Regions from separate parts of the Marinomonas sp. AWM4_232 genome, predicted to be linked through region 1. Evidence: predicted binding sites of a transcription regulator. Region 1 holds the regulator's gene; each other region holds the start of a gene.
The links. The regulator FliA, encoded in region 1, starts transcription of late flagellar genes. The targets are predictions, from matches to a motif close to CTAAAGTTNNNNNNNNNNCNGCCGATA.

Region 1 (5,625 bases):
TCGAAACTCATCCGCCGCAGCTCCTCTTAAAAACCAAGACTCGATAGAAGGTCATCAACTTCATCTTGGTTATTCAGTACTTCAGGGTTATCATTTTTATTGATTGCTGGCCCGTGACCACGGTCGTCATCACGCTCTTTAGTTTCTGACTCGTGTTCCATACCAGAAATACTGTCTACGCGACCCGCTACCGATACAAGATGAACTAATCGCTCCTCTACGTCACGTATCAGTTCGTTAACTCGTGTAATAACTTGTCCAGTTAGGTCTTGATAACCCTGTTCAAGTAAAATTGTGTTTAGATTAGTATGTAAGGTTGTTGCACTTTCATCCGTATACTTCAAAAACACATCAATCCGCTTATATAAATCACGGAACTCTTGAGGTGTTAAATCTCGTTTTATTAAACGATTCCAATCTTTATGTAATTCTCTTGCTTGCATTTGCAGCTCGCTGGCTACAGGAACACTACTATCGACCATATCCATAGTTTTGTTAGCGGCCGAACTGGTCATTTCGATAACATAGTTCAATCTATCAGAAGCATCAGTTATTCGCGAACTAGCATCTTCCTCGGAGACTCCACCCTGGATCATCATATCCATTGAGTCGATCTGAAAATCTCGAATCGCATCATGCAAACTGCGGGTCAAATAACCCACCTCGTTATAAAAGCTTTTGTGGCGAGCCTCACTTAATTCTTGGATGATCTTTATTGCACCACTAAAGTCTCCAACTTCGAGCTTATTTAGCAGATCAACAGCGCCGTCTTTCACAACCGTCTCGAACTCACCCATTTTTGACTCGTTTTCAATAGACATTTACAACCTCTACTTTGCAGAATCAATTCGTTCGAATATCTTCTCGATTTTTTCCTTTAGAGCAACCGCAGTAAATGGTTTAACCACATAACCATTTACACCTGCTTGCGCTGCGGCAATAATCTGATCGCGTTTCGCCTCAGCTGTTACCATCAACACAGGAATCGTTTTAAGCTTTTCATCTGCCCGAACAGCACGAAGTAACTCAATACCAGTCATACCAGGCATATTCCAATCAGTCACAAGAAAGTCAATTGTGCCAGTTTGCAGAATAGGTAGCGCAGTCGTTCCATCATCTGCTTCGACTGTATTGGTAAACCCTAAATCCCTGAGAAGATTTTTGATGATTCGTCTCATCGTCGAGAAATCATCAACAATCAGGATTTTCATATTTTTATCCAATGCAACCTCCACAACCCTTAGGTAAAGTCATTTCTATTATTCAAAATTAATTCTGCCAGTCACTTAATCGAGAACGAAGCCGAATAGCCGCTTGACTGTGTATCTGACTGACTCTTGATTCACTCACGCCTAGTACAGCGCCTATCTCTTTTAAGTTTAGCTCGTCATTATAGTAAAGAGAAAGCACCAGCTTTTCTCTCTCTGGAAGCTTATCAATTTCTTGAGCTAAATGAGCTTGGAAACCAACTTCTTCAACCATCTGATCTGGCTGACCAGTCTCTCCTTCTACTTTAATATCAAGCTCGTGGCTGCCATGCTCACTTTCTAACATCTCTTCGTAGCTAAACAACTGGGTAGACATCGACGAATGTAGGATTTCATGATACTCGTCAATACTTATACCCATATGAGCCGCAACTTCTATATCTGTTGCTTCACGGCCACTTTCTGCTTCCACTTCTCTGATAGCAGTGGTAACAGCTCTACTGTTTCTTCTCACAGATCGGGGAGCCCAGTCGCTCTTTCGGACTTCATCCATCATAGCACCACGAATTCGGATACCAGCGTAAGTCTCGAATGATGCTCCCTTAGTTGATTCAAATCTTTTGTACGCTTCTATCAGCCCCATCATGCCAGCTTGAATCAAATCATCTATATCAACGCTGCTTGGTAAACGGGCTAATAAATGATAGGCAATTTTTTTCACTAAAAAGTCATATTTCAGCACAATCGCATCTATCGATAACGTCGCCTTTTTTGTGTACATGCTACATCCATCTATGCGTTGCTATACGCTAAAAGAGTTTTATCGTAGGCGGTATATAAGCACCTTGATCCTAAATGTACTATATAGTTAATCTCAACGCTCTGCCAAATAACATAATTTTACTAACTCCCATATTTCAGTGCCCCGTACAACTGGCCAAACTGCTCCGCTGTATACACAGCTCGACTGATTAAGTTATGCGCTCGAGCAGGTTCAATATCATCCGGTATTCTCTGTCCATCAGCAACATACATAACTGGCAAGCCTTCTTCAATAACGACACTAATCGCCTCACCTAATGAAGCAGACTCATCAAGCTTACTTAATACACAACCATCTAGTTGAATTTTTGAATAGACATCTACAACAGTTTTCAGTACTTGTCTTTGGCTAGTGCAAGGCAAAACTAGTAATTTCTTGAGGTAGCCTCGAGCACGCCTCATCATAGCCAGTTGTCTGTCTAAATTACGGTCTCTAGGATTCATTCCTGCCGTATCAACCAATACCAAAGAGTAATCAGCATATTTGTCCAATACTTCATTCAAGTCGGTGAACTCGTTTACAACTTCGACAGGGACGTTAAGAATTCTCCCAAATGTTCTAAGCTGTTCATGGGCCGCAATTCGATACGTGTCTGTGGTAACTAAAACGACACGATCAGAGCCATATTTAAGAACATATTGAGCGGCGATTTTGCCTATTGTCGTCGTCTTACCTACACCGGTCGGCCCCATAAAAGCAATGCAACCTTGAAAAGCGTCTCCACTTGAACGAATCGGAATACTGTCCGCCAGATGTGATAATGCTCTCTTCCAATCCTCTTCTCGTCCTGTCAACGACAGGTCTGAAATTATTTTTTCAATAACGTTGTCAGACAGCCCCAAGGTAGCAAGTTGACGTTGCAACCTATGATCCGGTGACACTCTATTAGGCTCTGAAGAAGCCTTAATTTCTTGAGATTGTTCAAGTAGCCGTCTTACTTGCTCGAGTTCTTTTTCCATCGAGCGAAGCTTCTCTTCATCTGGAGAGGGCCTATCATCCATGCGGCTTTTTATAGATAAATTTTCTTGAATGGGTTGTTCTACGTCTTCACGCGCATATCCATCTTCCATATCTATATATGGGTTTTTCGATACCTGCGTTTTAGGCTCCTCAATGACCTCGTAGGCTTCTCCTTTTTTTGGAGAAGTTCCCATGTTACGAGCCTGCTCTATTCGTTCTTGATAAGAAGCACTCGGTTCTCCGGGGGGGGCATATTTAGCGGAATCTGAAGAATGCTTTGACTTTTGGGGTTGCGTCGGAGTCAAGGAGCCATCGTAGTCAATTGCAATAACTATCTCGACTTCTCCGCTAGGAAGTCTTTTGTTAGACATAATGACAGCATCAGGCCCTACAGCGTCACGAATCTTACGTATCGCCTTTTGCATATCAGGAGCTCGAAACCGCCTATACTGCATTGAATACCAGTCCTTTAAGTCTATTTATGCATACAAATCCATAGCTTACCCGAAAGGTTTTGATAAATATAGCTCGAAAATCAACGACTTTCCTTTTTTACTGACCAATCACAGCTACCACTGTCACGCGCTTATTGTCAGGCACTTCTTGGTAGGATAGAACAGACATACCCACACCACCATAACGCATAAACCGAGCTAACATTGGGCGAATCGGAGCTGAAACAATAAGAATCGGCGCATTCCCCATAGCTTCCTGTTGCTCTGCATGATCACGAAACGATTTTTGCAATTGCTCAGCCATTTGCGGCTCTAGAATTAAAGCTTCTTCATTCTTAATCCCTGACTGCTGACTTTGCTGAACGGTCTGCATCAACATCTTTTCTAACTGAGGATCCAAGGTCATCACAGGCACTTCATCCACTCCTTCAGCTAAAGACTGCATGATCATACGCGCTAATGACGTCCTGACAGCCGTCGTCAATATCATCGGATCTTGAGTTTTAGGTTGAACCCCCATAATCGCTTCAGCAATAGTTCGCATGTCGCGCAGAGGCACATTCTCCTGCAATAAGTTTTGCAGCACTTTCAGAAGAACATTTAGAGGAACCGTATTTGGTACAAGCTCTTCAGCCAACTTCGGATTGTATTGTTTTAATAAGCCAAGTAATTGCTGCACCTCATCATGACCAATGAGTTCATAAGCATGCTTTTGCATCACTTGATTAATATGCGTAGCCACAACAGTACTAACATCCACTACCGTGTAGCCATAAGTCTGCGCTTGATCTCGCTTTTTCTTGTCTATCCAAACTGCATCAAGACCAAATGAAGGGTCTTTACCTGGAATGCCATCAATTTTGCCAAACACCTGTCCAGGATCGATTGCCAGCTCTTTATCTGGGTGTACTTCAGCTTCAGCAAGACTCACTCCCATCAACGTAATCCGATACGCATTTGGCATGAGATCCAAGTTATCCCTTATGTGCACACTTGGCACGAGAAAGCCTAGCTCTTGAGAAAGCTTACGACGCACTCCTTTAATACGCGCCAGCAACTCTCCTCCTTGGCTTTTATCCACCAGTGGAATTAAGCGATAACCAACTTCTAACCCCAACATATCAACTGGGGCCACATCATCCCAACTAAGATCCTTGCTTTCCGCTGGCGGTTGAGCAGCACCCTGCTCACCCTTTTTAGCCCCTTTTGCGGCAGTTTTAGCCTTGGCCTGATTCTTCTTACGATATTCAAGGAAGTATGCCAAACCTGCAATCGCTGCTGCTAAAGAAAGGAACGAGAAGTGCGGCATACCAGGGACGATACCCATAACCGTAAGAATGGCTGCAGCAATATACAAAGCCTTACTAGAGCCAAACATTTGACCGTAAATCTGCTGCCCCATGTCGCCTGACTCATTTACTCGAGTCACCATGATAGCAGCGGCGGTCGACAGCATAAGTGATGGGATTTGAGCAACCAAGCCATCACCAATGGTTAACAATGAGTAAACTTGTACAGCCTCAACAAATGACAAACCATGCTGAGCCATACCAATGGCAAGACCACCAATGATGTTAATACCAAGAATCATAAGCCCGGCAATGGCATCACCTTTCACAAATTTGGATGCACCATCCATAGAGCCGTAGAACTCGGCCTCGGCAGCAATCTCTTCACGTCGTTGCTTAGCTTGGTCCGCATCAATCATCCCAGCATTCAAGTCTGCGTCGATGGCCATTTGTTTACCTGGCATAGCATCCAAAGTAAATCGAGCACTCACTTCAGAGATACGACCCGCACCTTTCGTTACAACGGCGAAGTTGATGATCATTAAGATGGCAAAGACAACAAAACCTACAACATAATCACCACCGATCACCACTTCACCGAAGGCTTGAATCACCTTACCAGCGGCATCACCACCTTCATGGCCATTGAGCAATACAACACGGGTTGAAGCAACGTTGAGCGCCAAACGCATTAAGGTTGAGATCAATAGAATGGTCGGGAATACGGCGAAATCCAACGGGCGCATGGAGTAAACCGCCACCAAAAGAACCACGATGGCCAAGGCAATGTTGAACGTAAACAGGACATCCAGCAAAAAAGCAGGGAGCGGCAACACCATCATGGCCAATAGAGCCAATAAGATAAATGGCACACCTAAATTGCCACTTAG
Region 2 (5,625 bases), 140 kb from region 1:
GGTTATCAACTAACTCAGGATTTGCATCTCTCTCCAATGAGTCGCGCAAAGCATTAATAATCTCTACCACTCGCGTCAACGTACTTGATTTAGCTTCCATGTCACGTCGTTCGATAAACCCTTTGCTTAAAGCAAGTCGCTCTAACGCCCCTTGCATTAGAAGCTGTATCACACGATGTGGGTCTGCAGATGCTAAATCCGATTTTAACGAACCTTTTTTATATTCGTTAATGCCTTTATTACCGTACATATAAACCTCTTTAGCGATTAGCTGCTACTACTCAAGCTACTTAACTGAGTTAATAAGTAGTCCCCATTTGAAGACATGCTCGCAAGTAACGTATCAAGCGTTGTGAAACGCTCTCTTAGCTGCTCTTCATACAGCTCCATTCGGTACTCGTAATTTTCAAGCTGCGTCTCTGTTTTATCTACTGACTCTTGGGATGCATCAATCATGTCTTTAAGAAGACCGCCAGAGCCAGTAAAGTTATCTAGATAGTCAGACATAATATTCGCTAAGCCGTTTTCAGATGAAAACAGAGTCACAACATCATCGTAACTCTCATCCATAGCTTCGCTGAACTTAGCAGAGTCGAGAGACAAGTAATTATTGTCGTCCATTTCGATACCAAGGTCGAAGATAGAACTCAAAGCACCAGCGTCATCAAACACTGTCATAAGGTCTGAATTCAAAGAAGATTCAAGTCCTCGTATCAAGCTACTTCCATTTAACACTGCACCGGTAGCAGTATAGGTATCAAATTTGGTCAACAGTGAATTGTAAGCTTTCACAAACGACTCTAGTGTTTCTTTAACTGTATCAGTGTCGTAATTAACAGCTGCGGTTGCAGCCTCTAAGTTACCACTACCATCATATTCTGACTCTGCCAGCGCTTTGATGGTCAGTCCTGACACTGCACCCTCAAATGTATTGGTATCACTATTGATAGTAATGCCATCAACGGAAATGATTGCATCTTGAGCGCCATCACCAGCGGCAATACTCAGACCAGCCGTACCAGTACCTGTCGCAACAGAAGATACATTGTCCAATGACTCATCAGTATTCGTCACTACCAAATCATTACCGTCGCCTGATACATCAGAATTCAATGTTAAGTAAACATTCCCATTGCCATCGTCAACTAGGTTAGCAGACACACCAAAATTGTCTGACGCATCATTAATTTGCTCACGCAATTCGGACAATGTCGTATTCGCAGCAACTGAGATAGTGAAGGTATCATCACCTGCAGTGAACGTTAGGTCACCACCTGTCGCAGAAACAACATCATCGCCGGATGAAAATAAACCGGCCGCAGAAACACTACGTGAACCTTGAGCTAACTGGGAAACAGAAATGTTGTAGGAGCCGTTTGAGGCGTCACTGTCTGCAGTCACAGAAACAATATCACCTGAGGAAGGTTGTGTTGTCGTCGCCGTACGACCAGTAAAAAGACTTTCATCACTTAGATCTTCAACTGCGTCTTCAAACGCTTCAAGAGCGGATTTAATCGCACCGTAAGCGGATACTTCCGATTCAAAATCACTGATCTTATCTTCGTAAGCAGCCACCCTAGTGTCCCGCTGAACACTAACCATGTTAGTAACGAGCGTTTCTAGGTCCAAACCTGAACCTACACCTAACGATGTAACCGACATAATTCCTCTCTTTCAGCTGTTAGGCTGATATTACACTTCGCTATTGATCAAGTTTCCTTTTAAATCTGTCAGCTCGCCAAAAATACTATCGAGGCGTTTTGACATTTCAAGAAACTCTTCAGATGGGATTTGTCTCACCAAATCACCCGTTTCTTGATCAACAACTTTTACAATATTGTCAGATCCGTCTTCAGTCATTTCAAACGACAGCCCCACACTGAGCTGGCGCATCTTGATATTGACTTCTTCCATTTTCACTTCATCAACAACTTCTTGGTTGGATGAGCCATTAGAAGAAGCAAGATCATTGCCACTTTTGGAATCTTCTGACGTATTACTTATATCGGCAGATTGTTTAATCACTTGAGACTCTTTTTGCTTTGCGTCGACAAATTCTTGCTCACTAACTTGAGTTTGCTGACCTGTTTGCAAAGGCGACAAAGAGTTTCTTGAAAAATCAGAACTAATAGACATGGGCTCTCTCCCAAAAACAAAAAAGCTGGAGTAATACTCCAGCTTTTAGATATTACTCTATTAACCTAATAAGGATAGCGCAGTTTGAGGACGCTGGTTAGCCTGAGCAAGAATAGATGAACTTGCTTGCTGTAGGATTTGCGCACTTGTCAATGAAGCAGTCTCTGTTGCGAAGTCTGTATCACGGATACGAGAACGCGCAGCGGAAACGTTTTCAGAGATGTTACTCAAGTTACTGATAGTAGATGAGAAACGGTTTTGCACCGCACCCAGCTCAGCTCGTTTTGAGTCAACCGCAGCAATCATACTATCAATCGCAGCAATCATACTTTGAGCATTGGCTGCAGATGAAATAGAGATAGTTGAAGCTGTTAAAGACTGCATTGCTGTAGAAGAGGCTGTCTGCATCAAATTCTCAACAGTGAAACCACCACTGGTCATATCAACAGAGTTGCTAGCTCCAACATAGCCCATAGAGAAACTAATGGTTTGGTTTGCGTCTGCGCCCACTTGGAAAGTACCGTCATAAGTACCGTCCAAAAGATTCTGACCACCAAAAGTAGTAGTACTTGCTACACGGTCGATCTCCTCACCAAGTGCCGCCATCTCTTGTTGAAGCGCAAGGCGGTCTTTGTCAGTGTTTGAACCGTTGGCAGACTGAACCGCAAGCGTACGCATACGCTGAAGCATGTTAGTAGTCTCATCCATTGCACCCTCTGCAGTTTGCGCTAGAGAGATACCATCGTTCGCGTTACGAACTGCTTGGTTCAGACCATTGATTTGAGAAGTCAGACGGTTAGAAATCTGTAGGCCTGCCGCGTCATCAGAAGCACTATTGATTCGCAAGCCAGAAGACAAACGTTGATAAGCTGTATCAAGCGTATTGCCAGATTTCATCAACTGGTTCTGAGCATTCAGAGATGAAGTATTAGTATTTACATATAAAGCCATAATAGCCTCCTAGTTTCGCCATGCGGCTTGCTGCCAAGCAAACCTTTAATTGGTGAAAAGATCGCCAAATCTAAATTCACCTAAAACCTCTTGTTTACGTTAACGGCGAAGCTAAAAGGAACTTTAACGTTTTTTTGATATTTTTTTCCGCTCATGGCAAAAAAACACCGCCAAAGTCGGCAATACTTTGTTTTTTATGGTTTTTTCCTCAATAAGTTTTTTCTTAAATCGCTAAAAAAATATTTAAAATCAGTTATTAGAACTATTTCTATGTCTTGGCATGCTGCTTGCTGTATTAAAGTCATGGGAGCACGCCAATGCCCCCATAAAAAAAGCCAAGTGCGCTAACACTTGGCTCAAAAATCACTTCTAGGAGTAAGAAGCGAGAAAGGTTTCGAATGTCTTCGCCAAACCTCTTGCCTCCGGCATTCGAAATAAGCTTCAAGATATGAGCGGCCTGATCAGCCGCTCTTTTTTTATGTATTAGCCCCCTAGCAATGAAAGTGCTGTCTGAGGACGTTGGTTCGCCTGCGCAAGAATAGTTGAACTTGCTTGCTGTAAAATTTGCGCACTTGTTAGAGTCGCAGTCTCTTCGGCAAAGTCAGCATCACGAATACGTGAACGTGCTGCCGATACGTTTTCAGAAATATTACTCAAGTTACTGATAGTCGATGAAAATCGGTTTTGAACAGCACCCAATTCAGCACGCTTTGAGTCCACGGCAGCAATCATGCTATCAATTGCAGCAATCATACTTTGAGCGTTAGCTGCTGAAGAAATTGAAATCGTACTTGCCGTCAAAGACTGAACACCTGTAGAAGAGGCTGTTTGAATAAGTCCCTCAACACTAAAACCTTGCGGTGTGGTTGTAGTCAAATCAACACTATTGTTAGCTCCGATATACTGCATAGAGAAACTTATGGTTTGGTTAGCGTCAGCACCAACCTGGAAAACACCACTGTATGTACCATCAAGCAAGTTTTGCCCACCAAAAGTCGTCGTTTCAGCTACACGGTTAATCTCTTCAGCTAGCTGTCCCATTTCTTGCTGTAGGGCTACACGATCTTTATCAGTGTTTGAGCCGTTAGCAGATTGAATTGCCAATGTACGCATACGCTGCAACATGTTAGTTGTTTCGTCCATCGCGCCTTCTGCTGTTTGCGCTAGGGAGATACCATCGTTGGCATTTCGAACGGCTTGGTTTAGACCGTTAACCTGAGAAGTCAGACGGTTTGAGATTTGCAGACCCGCTGCATCGTCAGCAGCACTGTTAATACGCAAACCTGAAGACAAGCGCTGGTAAGCTGTATCAAGCGTGTTACCTGAGCTCATCAATTGACGTTGTGCATTAAGCGATGATGTATTGGTATTTACGTACAAAGCCATGATTAAGTTCTCCTAGAAATGTAAATTCTTTATCGCAACCTTTTGATTTAATTGATTATTTGGCTGCATCTTGCATATTTAAGTTATCGTCACATCCAGAAAAATCTTTAATATTTTTTTAAATTTTTTTCTTTCGCTTCGTAAACAATAATTATGCGTCGCTGTACTTACATTTACGGTCAGTGGTTGGAGATCTTTAATACTTTTTTAAGAAATATGATCAATAAAGCGAAGATCAAAGTCGCCAGGTAATACAACCTTCGACACCTTCACATCATCGTTTTTATCAAGAGAGATATCTGATGGAGAAATAAACGCTTTAGTAGTAATGCTATACACCTGCCTCACTAAAGACGGAGAAAGTGCATCACTAAGCGTAAGAACAAAACCGAGTCTGCCATTTGACAAGGCGACACAAGACCCTACAGGGATTGGGCCTAAGCTCTTTATAAAAAGAGTTAAGATGTTTTTATCGAAGGCTACCCCAGCTTCTTTTTTCATCTTTCTGAGCGCCTCTGCTGGAGTTAAAGCTGCCCGATGAGCCTGCTCTGATGTAAGGGAGTCGTATGCATCAACTATAGAACCTATTTTCCCATAAGCACTGATCTCATCGTCAAACTTTCCTTGAGGATAGCCAGAACCATCAAGTCGCTCGTGATGCTCCCAAAGCATTTGGTAGACGACTTTAGGTATCTCCGACGAGCCAGACAAAAGTACCTCCCCAAAGCTTAAATGCTTTCTAGTAAGCTGAAACTCCGCCTCTGTCAGTTTTCCTGTTTTTTTGGCAATAGCATCCGGCAATTTAAAGCGCCCTATATCAAATAACAGCGCTCCAAGCACAATGACTTCTATAAAGCGGGGAGTTAGCTGAAGAGATTTGGATAAGTGACAAGCCAAAATTGCACAGGCAATTGAATGCTGTGCAATATAATCTTCTGAGTTTTGTATGTGCCGCGCGACAAGAAGTGAGTATGGATTACGGTCATAAGACTCCATCAGCTTTTTACATAAACCAGAAAGCTTAGCTACACTCAGCGGTTCTCCAGAAATTGTCAGCTTTGCTTCTTCCTGCAATAGCTGAACACCCCGCATCATTAGAGAAGTCGCGCGTTCAATTTCCTTATGAAATGGCACTGTCGCAGTATTATGCCT
Region 3 (5,625 bases), 150 kb from region 1:
GTATCAAGAAACAACCGCAAGCGGAGCCCCTGTAGTTGGTGAGCCAGGGACTGATGGTCGAGGTTATCTGAGCCAAGGTATGTTGGAGTCTTCAAATGTGAACTCTATAGAAGAGTTAGTGAATATGATTACCACACAGCGTGCCTATGAGATGAACTCTAAGGTGATTTCGGCTGCTGATGGTATGTTGAGCTTCGTTAACCAGCAATTATAAAGAGCCATTTATGCGTTTATTATTTGCTTTTATCCCAGTTGTTTTAGTTGGTTGTGCTGCGGTCGAACCCGCTCCGGTTTCTGACGATCCATACTACGCGCCAGTAATTCAACCATCTGTTCAATATAGTCAAAACAGTGATGGTGGAATTTATCAAACGGGAATGGGAGATGTGTTTTTTGGTGACAAGAAAGCGCGTCAGATCGGTGATATTCTGACCGTTACCCTGTCCGAAAGTACAAGTTCTACCAAGTCGAACGCTGCTTCAGTGTCCAAGTCTTCCTCGGCCACAATTCAAAACCCTACCATTTTAGGTATTCCTGTAGGGTTGGATACTAGCTTACCGGGCATGAATAGTGACTTTTCAGGTAATGCGAACGCTAATCAAAGTAACAGCTTATCTGGTAGTATTACCGTAACCGTTTATGATGTTTACCCAAATGGGCTGCTGGCCGTTCGGGGTGAAAAGTGGATAACATTGAATCGTGGTCAAGAGTACATCCGTTTGTCAGGCTTGGTTCGTGAAGCGGATATCAGCTCTGATAATACAGTTGAATCAACGCGTCTTGCAGATGCAAGAATTGCCTACTCTGGAACTGGTGAACTAGCGTCAGGAAGCGAACAAGGCTGGTTAACAAGAGCGTTGAATACTAGTTGGTGGCCATTTTAATTACTACGTGGATTCTAGTGTATGAAAACCCTGATCTTAACACTCTCTTTGCTTTTATGGGGAGGGCTTGCTTCGGCGGAGCGCCTTAAAGATATTGCAAGCGTAGAAGGTGTGCGTGATAACCAACTTTTTGGCTACGGTCTAGTTATAGGTTTGAATGGAACGGGGGATGATACGGATTTCACCAATCAAAGTTTCATCAGTATGCTGAACCAGTTCGGCATTAATTTACCAGATGGGGCGGATACGGATTCAGATAATGTGGCGGCGGTATCATTAACGGCTACGCTTCCGCCATTTTCGAAACCAGGCCAGACTATTGATGTAACCGTTTCCTCTTTGGGGAATGCGAGTAGTCTTCAAGGTGGTACACTGCTGCTGTCAGCTTTAAAAGGGGCGGACGGGCAAGTGTATGCCATTGCTCAAGGTAATCTTGTTATAGGTGGTTTGGGGACTGCTGGTGTTGATGGTTCCCGCCAATCAATTGCTACGCCAACTGTGGCAAGAATTCCAAATGGTGCGAGTGTGGAAAAGGCGGTAGCGAACAGCTTCAACCGTGGTGATACTCTTACCTTCAACCTTAATCGACCAGACTTTACGACTGCAAAACAAGTAGCGGATAAGATTAATAGTTTGCTGGGTCCAGGTGTCGCTCAGTCTCTTGATGCTACATCAATTCGTGTAACGGCGCCGCGAGATCCCTCGCAACGGGTGACCTTTCTGTCGATTCTTGAAAACTTAGATGTTGAATTAGGTCGTGAAAGGGCGAAGATTGTTGTCAATTCACGTACAGGCACCATTATTATTGGTCAGGATGTCACCGTATCGCCTGCGGCAGTGACGCATGGCAGCCTTACTGTGACGATTAATGCTAACCCGGAAGGTGATTTTCCTGGCGCGGGCCAAGCGTTGGCACCTCGTCAGGGACTTGAAACAGACGAAGGTAGTGGCCATATGTTTGTTTTTAATCAGGGGGCATCTTTAAATGATATCGTTCGAGCTGTTAACCAAGTTGGGGCGGCACCGGGTGATGTGATGGCTATCCTCGAGGGATTGAAGCAAGCGGGTGCGTTAAATGCCGATTTAGTCGTTATTTAGACTATGAGCGCGGAGGAATCATGAGCCGAATCGATAACAATGCTTTTTTTGCAGACTTTAACTCTCTGGTAAGTCTTAAAGCGCAAGCCCAGCAAGACCCTGATGCAGCATTAAAAAAAGTGGCTCAAGAGTTTGAGTCGATCTTCATCAATATGATGTTTAAGAATATGCGATCTGCCAATGAAAATATTGGTGGAGGATTGTTTGATAGCGCTCAAACAAAACAATACACCGAAATGATGGATTCGCAATTGGCCCAGTCATTGGCTAACGCTGGTGGTATAGGTCTGGCTGAATCACTGATTAGACAACTTCAGGGTAATGGGAAAAGTTTGTCTTCGAATGAGGGTAATGAGCTGGGTTCAGAGGCAAACTTTCTACGTAATTTGTCGACTCTCGATGCGGAAAGAGTCCGTGCCGTGGCGAAGCGGGCTGCACAAGACTATACCGAGTCTGCGCAACAAGTAGTGGATGCAGCCAAGTTAAAAGCAACAGATGTTGCGTTTGATTCTCCAGATAGCTTTGTGCAAACGCTATGGCCTCATGCGCAAAAAGCAGGGGAGCAGCTAGGAGTTGATCCCAAAGCTATCTTGGCCCAAGCCGCTTTGGAAACGGGCTGGGGAAAATACCCGATTGCAAAAACCGATGGCAGTCCCAGTTATAATTTGTTTGGTATCAAAGCCGATCATCGCTGGTCTGGAGATAAGGCTCTGGTGAGCACATTGGAGTTCAAGGATGGGGTAGCTCAAAGGGAGAAGGCAGCATTTCGTGCATATGACTCTTTTTCGCAAAGCTTTGACGACTATGCTGATTTCTTGAAAAACAGTGAACGATATCAAGAAGCATTAGAGGCTGGCGATAATGCGGCAATGTTTGCCGCTTACCTGCAAAAAGGTGGCTATGCCACAGACCCTAACTACGCTGATAAGATTACTAATATTCTGTCGAGTAAGTGGTTTAAAACCCTTCTATAACAACATCTTGTGTGAGTTTTCAGCTCTCTCCTCTAGTTTTGGTAAAGTTATTGCATCTCAAGTCGATATAGAAATATGCGCGCTAGCGTTTCGTGTCTGAGAGGTTAATAACATGGCGAGTCTTTATTCCATAGGTTTATCTGGGTTGCAGTCGAGTACGGCTCGAATTACCACGACTGGTCAAAACACAGCCAACGTAGATACGGAAGGCTACAGCCGTCAAACCACTGCAACAGTGAGTCAATCAGGCGGTGGCGTTTTAATCCAAGATACTGATCGTATTGTGAATCAGTACATCAATCAGCAAGTTTGGTCTGACACCTCTAATTACAATTTTTATGAAAGCTATCATTCTATGATGACGTCTTTTGATTCGGTTATCGGTGAAGACAGTGTGTCTATTAGTGATTACTTAGATAATGCTTTCAGTGCATTGCAAACAGCGAATGCGGATCCAACGGATACTGCCGCCCGTTCCAATGCTTACTCAAACTTTAAGCAATTAGCCTCACAATATAACGATCTAGCAAATTACATCTCAGACCAAAGAACGCTCGCTAATGAGGAGCTTGAGAGTAATGTGTTGTCTATTAACAACTTGACTGATCAGATAGGTAACTTAAATGCGCAGATATTTAAACTTGAATCTACGACAGGAAGCGCTGCCAACGAATTGCGAGATCAGCAAGAGCAATTAGTCAAAGAGTTATCAGAATATTTAGATATAAAAGTTAGTTATGATGATAGTGAACTGATGACAGTTAATCTCGCCTCGGGTCAGCCTTTAGTTCTTCAAAGTAGCAATAATGAGCTGCGCTTGACATCCGATACCAGCAACCCTGATGGTGAATTGGGCATTGAGCTCGATTTTGGTAAGTATGAATTAAATATTCCGACAGATGAATTGGGCGGGGCAATTGGTGGCCTGGTTGAATTTCGTAATGAATTTATCACGACTGCAGAACGTATGCTTGGTCAGCAAGCATTGGTATTTGCCGATGTGATGAATCAGCAAAATCAACTTGGTTTGGATGCTAATGGTGACTACGGTATCAACCTTTTTTCAACTTCAGAGATAGAGGTTACTGCAAATACTGAAAACAGTGACGAAAACTTCGGTATTGATGTGCGTGTAACGGATGGAGCATCTAGTGAGATAACTACAGATACGTATGAAGTCGAGATGATGTCTCCAACTACATTTAAACTAGTTACTTATGATTTGGACGGAAGAATTAAGCGCGAATCGAGTATAGTGGACACTTCCACTGCAACTCCTACTTCTAGCGGCTATTTCCAAGTCGATGGTTTTGGGGTAGAGATTTCATTTGACTCATTGCCAAACTACACGGAAGGAGATCGTTACCAGTTTGCTCCAACTAAAAATGCTGCGGAGTCTATTAAAATGACGGCTCGCTCAGGTGATTATTTAGCTCTTTCGGCACCAATTGCTGTATCAAGTGCTAGTACTAACCTTTCGGATGTGACTATTTCAATCTCGTCTATTACTAATACAGACTTTACGGATTCGGCATTTACTGCTTCTGGTGGGCTATATAGTGCGGCGCCTCAGACCTTGTACTTTACTGCTAGTGATGCGGTCGAGATAAGAGACGGTAGCGGTACAGCATTGGCAACTTTGACAGGCATTACGGATTACTCAAACTTATTAGAGCAAGCTGGGCTTGCTGAAGATGCAGGTTATGATATTAGCTTAGATGGTCCACCAGATGCTGGTGATACTTTTACTATTGCTTTTAACTCTGATGGTGAGTCTGATAACTACAATGGCTTAAAGTTAGCGAACTTGCAGAGTGAGAATACTGTAGAAGGAAGTCGGTCTTTTACAGAAGCGTTTTCATCATTGGTGACAGAGGTCGGTAGTTTAACGGCAACGTTATCCACCAATATGGACGCGAGTGAGACAATAATGAATAAATCGATTGCTGCTCGAGATCAAGTCTCTGCTGTTAGCTTGGATGAAGAGGCAGTTAACTTGTTGCGATACCAGCAGTCGTATACAGCGTCAGCTCAGGTCTTGTCTGCTGCTCAAAGTACATTTGCAACGCTGATTGGTGCGTTAGGGTAGGTGATATATGCGTGTTACAACGAACTTAATTTTCAATCAGTCTTCACTATCGATGCAAAAGGCGAATGAGCGCTATTTAAAAGTTCAGGAAAAGATTGCTGAGCAGTCTGATATTGTAAGGCCAAGTGATGACCCTAATGGTGCTGGTCAGTTATTGCGCTATGACGCCGATACTAAGCTGCTAGAGCAGTATGATCAGAATATGACCCTAGCAAGAAACTCCATTGAATACGAGTCAGTTGCGTTAGAGAGCCTGAATAGTACATTAGATGAAATTAATGTGCGCTTGATCCAAACAGTGAATGGAGCAAACTCTCAAGACGACTTAGATACATTAGCGGGTGAAATGGAGTCTTTGTTGGCTTCAGTTGCCGACTTAATGAATTCTAAAAATTCAAATGGGCAATATATTTTCTCAGGCACAAATTCGAGCTCACCTGCTTTTATCAAAGACACAAGTGGGAAGTACGTCTATGCTGGCAACGAAGCTCAGCAGATGTCTCAGATAGGCGATACCATTTCTATAGCGACAAATGACTCTGGAAAAACAGTGTTTCAAGATGCTTGGACTCGTAATACG

Region 2: ACXAC1_RS03595 (flagellin N-terminal helical domain-containing protein) is a predicted target of FliA. The motif match lies at 3,188-3,214, and genes of this name have one in related genera.
Region 3: flgK (flagellar hook-associated protein FlgK) is a predicted target of FliA. The motif match lies at 2,998-3,024, and genes of this name have one in related genera.

Annotation. Positions count from the first base shown of each region.
Region 1 covers NZ_JBSWTA010000001.1:600,123-605,747, forward strand. The annotation lists gene ACXAC1_RS02875 (chemotaxis protein CheA) at 1-11, opposite strand, end outside; gene ACXAC1_RS02880 (protein phosphatase CheZ) at 27-821, opposite strand; gene ACXAC1_RS02885 (chemotaxis response regulator CheY) at 831-1,211, opposite strand; gene ACXAC1_RS02890 (RNA polymerase sigma factor FliA) at 1,270-1,989, opposite strand; gene flhF (flagellar biosynthesis protein FlhF) at 2,112-3,416, opposite strand; gene flhA (flagellar biosynthesis protein FlhA) at 3,544-5,625, opposite strand, start outside.
Region 2 covers NZ_JBSWTA010000001.1:741,469-747,093, forward strand. The annotation lists gene fliS (flagellar export chaperone FliS) at 1-250, opposite strand, end outside; gene fliD (flagellar filament capping protein FliD) at 268-1,662, opposite strand; gene ACXAC1_RS03590 (flagellar protein FlaG) at 1,693-2,136, opposite strand; gene ACXAC1_RS03595 (flagellin N-terminal helical domain-containing protein) at 2,197-3,087, opposite strand; gene ACXAC1_RS03600 (flagellin N-terminal helical domain-containing protein) at 3,571-4,473, opposite strand; gene ACXAC1_RS03605 (HD-GYP domain-containing protein) at 4,681-5,625, opposite strand, start outside.
Region 3 covers NZ_JBSWTA010000001.1:748,350-753,974, reverse strand. The annotation lists gene flgG (flagellar basal-body rod protein FlgG) at 1-214, shown strand, start outside; gene flgH (flagellar basal body L-ring protein FlgH) at 225-884, shown strand; gene ACXAC1_RS03625 (flagellar basal body P-ring protein FlgI) at 906-1,982, shown strand; gene flgJ (flagellar assembly peptidoglycan hydrolase FlgJ) at 2,003-2,956, shown strand; gene flgK (flagellar hook-associated protein FlgK) at 3,069-5,045, shown strand; gene flgL (flagellar hook-associated protein FlgL) at 5,053-5,625, shown strand, end outside.